DNA from 3 places in the Heliorestis convoluta genome. Region 2 is predicted to be linked to each of the others. Evidence: a T-box and tRNA genes for the amino acid it is inferred to sense, from the RefSeq annotation. Region 2 holds a T-box; the other regions hold tRNA genes.

Region 1 (3,149 bases), 1.4 Mb from region 2:
TCATTGTGAAGAAAAAGTCACCTATCGTAGGTCTTCCTCTAATGAAGTTGTTTCTTCTGTCTATGTCATTCTTCTTATTGATTCAGTCTGTCTCTTATCTTTATCAGCTAGCTCCCGAACGAAGGACAGAGATTATTTCTTCTATAACAACTTCATCTTTTTCTACCGGTGTCGTCGCCATGGCCGAAGAGCGCGTTGCCTCGGAAACAGATGCTATTTTATGGGAAGAAGTTGAAGAGGAAAGCAGTGCCCTTACAATACTTATAAAAGAAGAAGATGAGCTTGTAGAAGAAACAGTAGAGAAAAAGACTGTTTATCTAACTTTCGATGACGGTCCTAGCTCCATTACACCTTTTGTATTAGACATTTTGCAGGCTTATAATGTGCCAGCTACTTTTTTTGTAATTGGCAACCAGGTGGAGAGATATCCAGAGATTGTGCAACGCATGGTTGACGATGGGCATCTCGTTGGCAACCACACTTACTCTCATCGATATCGCGTAATTTACGCTTCACCACAAGCTTTCATTGACGATTTAGTAAAGTCAGAAGAAGTTCTTTACAACACCATTGGTATAAGGCCGAACATTGTCCGTGCTCCCGGCGGAACCCAGGGTAACGTTAGTAAAGCATTGGCGAAAATACTTGTAGAGCAAGGCTACATCCTCCACGACTGGAACGTTGATTCGAGAGACTCAAAAACTTCTCTCGTACCAGCTGCTTACATCCAAAAACAAGTACATATGCAGACGATGAATAAAAAAAGCGCTGTTATCCTCTTCCACGATGGTGTCGGTAAAACAACCTTGCCTGTCGCCTTACCTCCTATTATCGAGGATTTGCAAAGCAGAGGATTTACATTTAAGACGTTAGATGAACATCCTCAACCGATTACCTTTATAAAAATGGAATAGTTGAACCTTGTAATCAGATCTCTTTCATGGGATCTGATTTTTTATATGGATTGCGTTTTATCACTTCTAGCGATAAAAAACAAGAGCTCTGAATCATTATTCAGAGCTCTTGTAACTTGTTATGTTATGGTGCCGGAGGCCGGACTCGAACCGGCACGGATTATTCGTCCGCGGGATTTTAAGTCCCGTGCGTCTACCAATTCCGCCACTCCGGCAGCTTGCGTGGTTCTAACCACAAGGAAGAGTATAACACAGATTGACTACATCGTCAACAAGAAAAATGAACCAGTTTCATCATCCCTTGTTCAAGCAACACTAGTTGAAGACAGGAGGTGATATTGTGACGACACACTACATTGAAATTACACCTGCTACGGACCAACTGGGTATTCTATCCGATAGAATCCGAGAGCTCGATAGACAGGATGAACTGGTTATCATCATGAATGCCAAAGACGCCCATCAACACGACAAGGTCTTCGAATTCTTACGAGCCCGCGGCCTAGACTATCAACCCCAAGGTTCTCACGACGGCAACGAGTACCGCGTCATAGCCAGACGACGATTTCATTGATGAATCTATGTCGGCGGTCGTCGACAAAGTCTTGTAAAAAGCCACCATACAGGTGGCTTTCCTGTTCAACCATGGAGCGGGAAACGAGATTCGAACTCGCGACCCTCGCCTTGGCAAGGCGATGCTCTACCACTGAGCTATTCCCGCAAAATGGTGCCTCGAGGCGGAATCGAACCACCGACACGAGGATTTTCAGTCCTCTGCTCTACCGACTGAGCTATCGAGGCAATATATAAGATGGCGGAGCTGACGGGATTCGAACCCGCGGTCTCCTGCGTGACAGGCAGGCATGTTAGGCCTCTACACCACAGCTCCCTCGCAACAAAGAGAATTATACAACAAGCTCGAAGGAAACGTCAACTACTTTTTTAATATTTTTACGAAGGGGTGCTTGAAAAATCTTTCCAAAACACCCCGCTCGCTTGTTTATCTTCTTACCAGAACGATAAAATCGCTTCTCGAATTACTTTCGCTGCTAAAAGAGACGTACGGTCGGACAAGTCGGCCGAGGGAGCTACTTCAACAAGATCAAAGCCGACAATATCGAGCTGACCCAACAACCGCATCGCTTCAAACATTTCTCGAGGTGTACAACCACCAGGCTCTGGCGTTCCTGTTCCAGGTGCATAGGCTGGGTCGAGTACATCTATATCTAAAGTAACATAGACGGGACGACCTTTCAGCTTATCAACAACCTTCTGTAAAGCAGGAAAGATTTCGTCTACATACATATGCGTATTCTCACGAGCAAAAGCAAATTCTTCTCTCGTTCCAGAACGAATTCCAAACTGATAGACATTGTCGCCACCGATTAAGTCTACCACTTTGCGAATCACAGTAGCATGAGAGTTTGTTTCGCCCAGATAATCGGTTCGCAGATCTGCATGAGCATCAAAGTGAATGACGGCTAGATCAGCATAGCGGTCTGCAAAAGGCTTTACAATCGGATAGGTAACCAAATGTTCTCCACCGATAAAAATCGGTTTTTTGCCTTCTTGAAGTAGGTCGGCCGCTACTTCTTCTATCCGTTCTAGCGATCCTGTTACGTTTCCAAAGGGCAACGCAATATCACCAGCGTCATAGTACTTCTTATCTATCAAGTCTTTATCTTGATAGACACTATACTCTTCGATTCCATAAGATACGAGACGAATCTGCTGGGGACCCATTCGAGATCCTGGGCGAAAGCTAACGGTAAAGTCCATGGGAATGCCTACAAGGACTACATCTGCTTCTGCATAGTCTTCCGTGGCTCCCATGAATCCTGTTAGGCGTTCAAGATATCTGTTCAAGCTTACTTGCCCTCCGTTAGATTTCGGACAAATTGGGGAAGGGCAAAGGCTGCTTTGTGCAGGTAGGGGGTGTAATACTTGGTATCAAGCTCTGCCAATTCCCGAGGCTCAATGGCTTCTGGGTCGTAGACTTTCGAGCCCACTGTAAAGCTCCAGAGACCGGACGGATAAGTAGGAATTGAAGCTAAATAAAGCTTGGTAATAGGGAAAATAGAGCCTATGGTAGGAAATACAGTTTGAATCAATTCTTGGTTATAAAAAGGAGATTCTGTCTGTGCCACCATAATACCATCGGGCTTTAACGCCTCTGAAACAGCTTGATAAAACTCTGCTGTAAATAGCACTGCCCCAGGGCCGATGGGTTCACTA
Region 2 (3,149 bases):
GGCCATCCGACTTGCCGAAGCGGCATCAGAAAAAAAAGCAAGTGATATTCTTTTGCTAGATGTACGTGAAAAATCAAGATTTACCGATTATTTTGTGATCTGTACAGGAAATTCAACACCACAAGTACAGGCCATATGTCAAAACATTGAAGATAGCATGAAAGAGTTGGGTCAGCAACCCTTACGGATTGAAGGGTATCGTGAAGGACGATGGGTATTGGTCGATCTCGGTGATGTGGTGGTTCATATCTTCCGTCCTGAATCAAGAGACTATTATTCTTTAGAAAGACTCTGGGGCGATGCGCCTCGGGCTATTGAGCCGAACTTTGCTGAATTTGCTACGGTTTAATGCTTTATGATCGAAAAGTAAATAAAGGCATAGGCTTTTATAGACGTCGGAGTGAATAGAATCGATGTATGAATCTTTTGCGGCTTTTTACGATCGCTTAATGGTGGATGTAGATTACGATGGACGGATGGATTTTACCGAAAAAGCTTTCACCTTATCTCCCCAAAAACCTCGTCGTGTTCTTGACCTAGCTTGTGGTACTGGCGCCATGACCAAAAGGCTCTTAGAACGAGGCTATGATGTAATAGGCGTTGATCTATCGCCTGATATGTTGACGATTGCAGCAGACCGAAACCAATCCTTTCTAGAAGATTCTCGCTTGGTGCTTCTATCGCAGGATATGAGGCGCCTAGAGATGCCTTTTCAAGTCGATGCAATCCTGTCTTTTCTAGATAGTCTCAATTACTTAGAATCTTATGAAGAACTATCACAAGTACTTGGACGAGTGGCGCAAGTCTTAGTAAAAGATGGTCTTTTTATCGCCGATCTGCATACGGAATATAAATTGTCTACCCTGGTTGGCAATGATGTTTTTTACGAAGTCGACGATGATCTGGCTTATATTTGGTTAAATCACTACGATGAAACCAAAAGAGCCGTAGAAATGGACCTCACTTTTTTTGTAGCTCGAGAAGGTGGGCTTTATGAACGATTTGAGGAGTTTCATCGCCAGCAAGCCTTTTCTCTAGAAGAGATCGAAAAAGCTGTGTCTGAGTCTGGATTGACTTTGCAAGGTCTTTACGGAGACCTACAGATGAATCCACTGGAAAAAGAAAGTGAAAGAATTTTTCTGATAGCACAGAAAAAATAGGACTGCCTTTGCTTTTTTGTGTCAAAAAATATATAATAACGAAGTGTAATTATATATTTTTAGGAAAGACGTTGAGCGGGAGTAGTAGATCTGTACTTTTCTTTCAGAGACCTGTCGTTTGCTGCGAGACAGGAGAAAGTCGATTGAACTCGCCCGGGAGTTGCCAGACTGAGCGTGCGAATGCATTTTAAGTTTGTGCCGGTAGGACCGTTATCTCCTTGCAAGAGGTCACGATGTAGTAACAAAGTGACAAATTGGGTGGTACCGCGGAATAACCTTTTCGTCCCATGGGGCGAGAAGGTTTTTATTTTTTGTAGGAGGAAAGATTCTAGCAATGCAAGAACGATATGATTTTCAAGATCTAGAAAGAAAATGGCAGCAAGCCTGGGAACGAGATAACATATATGGTGTTACCGTCGATCCGAACAAAGAGAAGTACTATTGTCTTGAAATGTTTCCCTATCCCTCTGGGCAACTGCATATGGGTCACGTGCGTAATTATTCCATCGGTGATGTAGTCGCTCGCTTTAAAACGATGCAAGGCTTGCAAGTACTTCATCCTATGGGCTGGGATGCTTTTGGTTTACCAGCTGAGAATGCGGCCATTAAGCACGGCGTACCGCCAGCACAATGGACAACAGAGAACATTGCTAACATGCGCAGCCAACTGCAAGCAATGGGCCTTTCCTATGACTGGGACAGAGAGGTTGCTTCTTGTTATCCTGATTATTACAAATGGACGCAATGGCTCTTTTTGCAGCTTTATAAAGCCAACTTAGCCTACAAGAAAAAAGCCAATGTAAACTGGTGCTCTTCTTGTGCCACTGTATTGGCCAATGAACAAGTCGTTGACGGTGCTTGTGAGCGTTGTGATACTGTTGTTGAGAAAAAAGCACTGGAGCAATGGTTTTTCCGTATTACAGACTATGCCCAACGTCTCTTAGATGACTTGGATAAGCTGCCAGGCTGGCCTGACAAGGTTAAGACCATGCAAGAGAACTGGATAGGTCGCTCTGAAGGCGCTGAAATGGATTTTGCTTTGCCAGAGAAAAAGGGCGACTTTGAGAAGATTCGCGTCTATACAACGCGTCAAGATACGATTTATGGTGTCACCTACCTCGTATTGGCACCAGAGCATCCTCTAGTAGAAGAATTGCTACAAAACAACAATCGAGAAGAAGAGATTCGAGCGTTTATTCGCAAGGTTCTCAATCTTAGTGATATCGATCGTACTTCGACAGATATTGAGAAAGAAGGTATCTTTACAGGGCATTATTGCTTGAATCCCCTGACGGGTGAAAAAGTAGCCATTTGGATTGGAAACTATGTCCTCGTCGACTATGGTACCGGAGCTGTCATGGGTGTACCGGCTCACGACCAACGGGATTTTGAATTTGCTACTAAATACAATTTACCGATCCAAGTCGTTATTCAGCCAGAAGGAATCCCTGATCTGGTGGCCGAAGACATGGATCACGCTTATGATGAAGATGGTATCCTTGTCAACTCAGGCCCTTTTAACGGGATGAAAAATAGAGAAGCACTGGCAGCTATTGCTACAGAGCTAGAGAAAGACGGAAAAGGGACTCGCAAAGTCAACTTCCGTTTGCGCGATTGGCTGATCTCTCGTCAGCGTTACTGGGGTGCGCCCATCCCAATTGTTCATTGTGCTACTTGTGGGGAAGTACCGGTGCCTGATGAGCAATTGCCTGTTATGCTACCGAAGGATGTAGAATTTAAGCCATCTGGTGAGTCCCCTCTTCGTTCACGGGAAGACTTTATGAATTGTCAGTGCCCGAGCTGTGGTGAACCAGCACAGCGGGAAACTGATACAATGGATACCTTTGTCTGCTCAAGCTGGTACTTCTTGCGCTACTGCTCTCCGAAAAATGATGACGAAGCTTTTGCTCGAGATGATGTAGACTATTGGATGAATGTAGATCAGTACATTGGCGGTGTAGAACATGCTATCTTGCACTTGCTCTATGC
Region 3 (3,149 bases), 1.4 Mb from region 2:
AATCTTCTTGCTCTTCAATTTCTCTTTCAACGCGATTTAAGTATTCTGCTTCCTGATCAGCAAAGTACAAGACAACTTGAATGGCTTCTTCTGACAATTGTTCTTGTACTGGCTCTTGGCTCTGATTGCTTCCATTATCGGTACTATTTCCTGTACAACCCACGAAAAAGATCATCGATAAAACCAAAAAGAGAGCTCCTAGAAACAGTTTTTTTCTTGTCACGCAAACATCTCCTTTGTATGTAAAATTTTACCCTGTTAAACTTCAGCAATGTCGTCTAACAGGGTTGTAAGCGATTGATAGATACTTTATTCGTTTCCAGATTCTGTGGCAGAGACGATTTTGTCAAAGGCACTTTTCTCTTCTTCAAAACGTCCTGTCAGTTCACCAAGCAATGCACTTGCTTGTTCTAGCAAGCGTAATACTTCATCTACTTTTTCATTTTCTTGGGGCTGAAACTGCGTTGTTACGGATTCTTGAATGGCCAAAATCGCTTGATCAGCCAGTTCTAAGGATGCTTCTTGTGTTTCTTTCACTTTTTTTCTCCTTTTCTGTTCACCAAAGTACAATCATAGGATAGTACAAAAGCGAAAGACTTTCAAGCTACCCTTTGCTAGGGTACAGAGGTACTTTTTATATCTCTTGTTACTATCTTCCTTTTTGTTGCACCGAAAGTCGTTGCACATCGTGATGAACATGACTAATGCCTGTGAATATAGATAATAACTATGATTTATTTAATGACGATATTCTCCTGACTCGCACCGGGCCTCCACTCGATCTCGATTTCGAATTTTTCTTTTTCACCCTTGGTCTCATACTTTAACTCTAATTGAGTTCGGCCGGCTGGGCGTATCAAAAATTCTTGTCCGCCTTGTTCAACTTGGAAAGACCCTTCCTGTGAAAGCTTGTCTGCAATCAAACGCAAAAAATCAGCAATCTCTTGTACAGATAATTGTGACTCACTCTTATAATGGACCACTTCTCTAGCCATAAAAATCACTCCTTACTTGCTCTGTCGCCAAAAGTATTGACTGGTCACAGCTTGTAATAAGGTGTTTTACTTAACTTCTTACCCAAGGTTGTCAAGTTATAACAATCTGTCTTGAAGTTAAGGAGTTACTTTGAGTTCATTATAACTTTTGCTTAATTGATTGACAAGAAAAATAAAACAAAAAAGCTTTATGCTATTACAATCATAGCATAAAGCTTTTGCTTTTAATTTGGTGCGAAAGGAGGGACTTGAACCCTCATGGAGTTACCCACACGCCCCTCAAACGTGCGCGTCTGCCGATTCCGCCACTTTCGCATTCTCTATGGAGCCACTGGCCGGGATTGAACCGGCGGCCTTATCCTTACCAAGGATACGCTCTACCGACTGAGCTACAGCGGCATAAATGGCGCGCCCGGAGAGATTCGAACTCCCGACCTGCTGATTCGTAGTCAGTTACTCTATCCAGCTGAGCTACGGGCGCATTGTGTATGGAGCGGAAGACGAGATTCGAACTCGCGACCCTCGCCTTGGCAAGGCGATGCTCTACCACTGAGCCACTTCCGCGTATTTTCTCGTTTGTTGTCGTCGTTCGTTTCCCCTGACGACCTCTATATTTATATCATACCCGAAAATAAAATGCAACCCTTTTTCTTAAAAATTTTTCGGAATTACCTCATTCGATAGCTCTATAGGAACATGACCCCGTCTCTTTTTTTGCTTGATTGTGATGAGTATGGGCCTTATAGAACCGGCTTCGTCTAAAGAGGGCAAATACTGTACTGTAAAAGATTCAATCCCTGAGGCAAGTGGCTTAATATCGTTGCCATGCCGCCTTTGCAGATTTCCGTTGCTATCGAGATAATAACTCACTCTTACCCAGCCTGAACTTGGCTGAAATACATCGCAGTAAATAACGCGATGGTTCGGAATACTAATGTCTTGTCCTTTGTGGATATCCTGACTAATCCAGTGCAAAGCCCAGCGAGCATTAGAAAGTCCATCATAGTGATAGGCTTGCTTCTGCGACCGTTCCAGAGATAGTAGAAGCAACTTCGTAGCTGTTAGGCCGAGAAAGACAAAGAGTAGGGCAACAAAAAGAATCTCGATTAAAGTAAATCCTGCATTTTTGTTGTTTTTTCTATGTTTTTTTTGATTCATTGTAACGTTCCCATGGTACTACCTCGCGATTTGTAATTTTAGTTTTTTTGTTTCTACCCTTTATTAAATGGGACAAAGTCTATTCGTCTATTCTCTATATTTAATCGGGTGAACCTGGCGGTGTTTTCGAGATTCGGACTCGCCCGTTTCGAGAAAGAATGACGTGCCGAAAGTGACCTCGCTCATTTCGTAGTGTAATCGTGCCTCCTAACACAGGGTTGCTTGATCTTCCGTCGATACCAAAGGTACTTAGATCGCGTCTTACTAGAAAAGTTGTGGAGTTGATAACTACGCCCGAAGGTAAATATTGTATGTAGATAATTTGGCTGCCCCTGCCTCTTACATCATATCGATTGCTGCCTTGATGAAAGTAAATGGAGTGATGCTGCCTATTTTTTACAGTTTGTTCTCGAGCCCAGAGCATATCTTTTTGAACTTGCCGCGCGGCCATTTGAAGGCGATACTCTGAAAGGCTGTTGTGGAGCGTAGGTACTGCCATCGATAGTAAGGCCATGAGTAGGGCTAGAACAATGAGTATCTCAATGAGGGTAAAGCCTTTTTGACTGTAGATTCTATTCTCTTTGATTCTATAAGCTCTATCTTTTTGGATTTTATTCATATTTGCTTCTAAGCTCATGATAGACAAGGTCCTTCCATCCTGCATCAGGCTTGCTCAGAGATAACTTTCCTTCTAACTGATGTTCGCCTCCACCGTGCGCTGAACGGGCTATGGCAGTAACGACTAGATCTATTGGGTTAAATCTATTGGGATGTAACGATAGATTCACCGTAACAGTGATCATGTGCGCGCCTTGGGGAAGCAGAAAAGGAGAAAGATGGTTTTCTAAGAAAGTCTGTAGGTCTTGTCCGTCTAAGTGCTCATTGTCCTCCTCTTCTAGTGAGGCGTAGTTTCGTACGAGTGCGTAGGCTGATTCAAGGCCTGCTTCCGCACTCTGGTAAAGTTTTTTTGTTTCTTTTTCTGTCAGAACAGAGGTC

Evidence for each region. The T-box of region 2 lies ahead of leuS (leucine--tRNA ligase). A T-box ahead of a tRNA ligase gene usually reads a tRNA of that ligase, here a tRNA-Leu.
Region 1: it encodes a tRNA-Leu, which carries the amino acid that the T-box ahead of leuS (leucine--tRNA ligase) is inferred to sense. The anticodon was not compared.
Region 3: it encodes a tRNA-Leu, which carries the amino acid that the T-box ahead of leuS (leucine--tRNA ligase) is inferred to sense. The anticodon was not compared.

What each region holds. Positions count from the first base shown of each region.
Region 1 is NZ_CP045875.1:2,865,626-2,868,774, forward strand. It holds gene FTV88_RS13625 (polysaccharide deacetylase family protein) at 6-914, shown strand; tRNA gene FTV88_RS13630 (tRNA-Leu) at 1,042-1,129, opposite strand; gene FTV88_RS13635 (hypothetical protein) at 1,255-1,488, shown strand; tRNA gene FTV88_RS13640 (tRNA-Gly) at 1,561-1,635, opposite strand; tRNA gene FTV88_RS13645 (tRNA-Phe) at 1,640-1,715, opposite strand; tRNA gene FTV88_RS13650 (tRNA-Asp) at 1,727-1,803, opposite strand; gene speB (agmatinase) at 1,923-2,747, opposite strand; gene speE (polyamine aminopropyltransferase) at 2,783-3,149, opposite strand, start outside.
Region 2 is NZ_CP045875.1:1,070,247-1,073,395, reverse strand. It holds gene rsfS (ribosome silencing factor) at 1-349, shown strand, start outside; gene FTV88_RS04915 (class I SAM-dependent DNA methyltransferase) at 414-1,160, shown strand; T-box leader at 1,223-1,451, shown strand; gene leuS (leucine--tRNA ligase) at 1,495-3,149, shown strand, end outside.
Region 3 is NZ_CP045875.1:2,841,088-2,844,236, forward strand. It holds gene FTV88_RS13460 (GerMN domain-containing protein) at 1-223, opposite strand, end outside; gene FTV88_RS13465 (hypothetical protein) at 310-537, opposite strand; gene FTV88_RS13470 (amphi-Trp domain-containing protein) at 735-995, opposite strand; tRNA gene FTV88_RS13475 (tRNA-Leu) at 1,226-1,310, opposite strand; tRNA gene FTV88_RS13480 (tRNA-Thr) at 1,319-1,394, opposite strand; tRNA gene FTV88_RS13485 (tRNA-Arg) at 1,400-1,476, opposite strand; tRNA gene FTV88_RS13490 (tRNA-Gly) at 1,485-1,559, opposite strand; gene FTV88_RS13495 (PulJ/GspJ family protein) at 1,647-2,153, opposite strand; gene FTV88_RS13500 (GspH/FimT family pseudopilin) at 2,254-2,790, opposite strand; gene FTV88_RS13505 (hypothetical protein) at 2,765-3,149, opposite strand, start outside.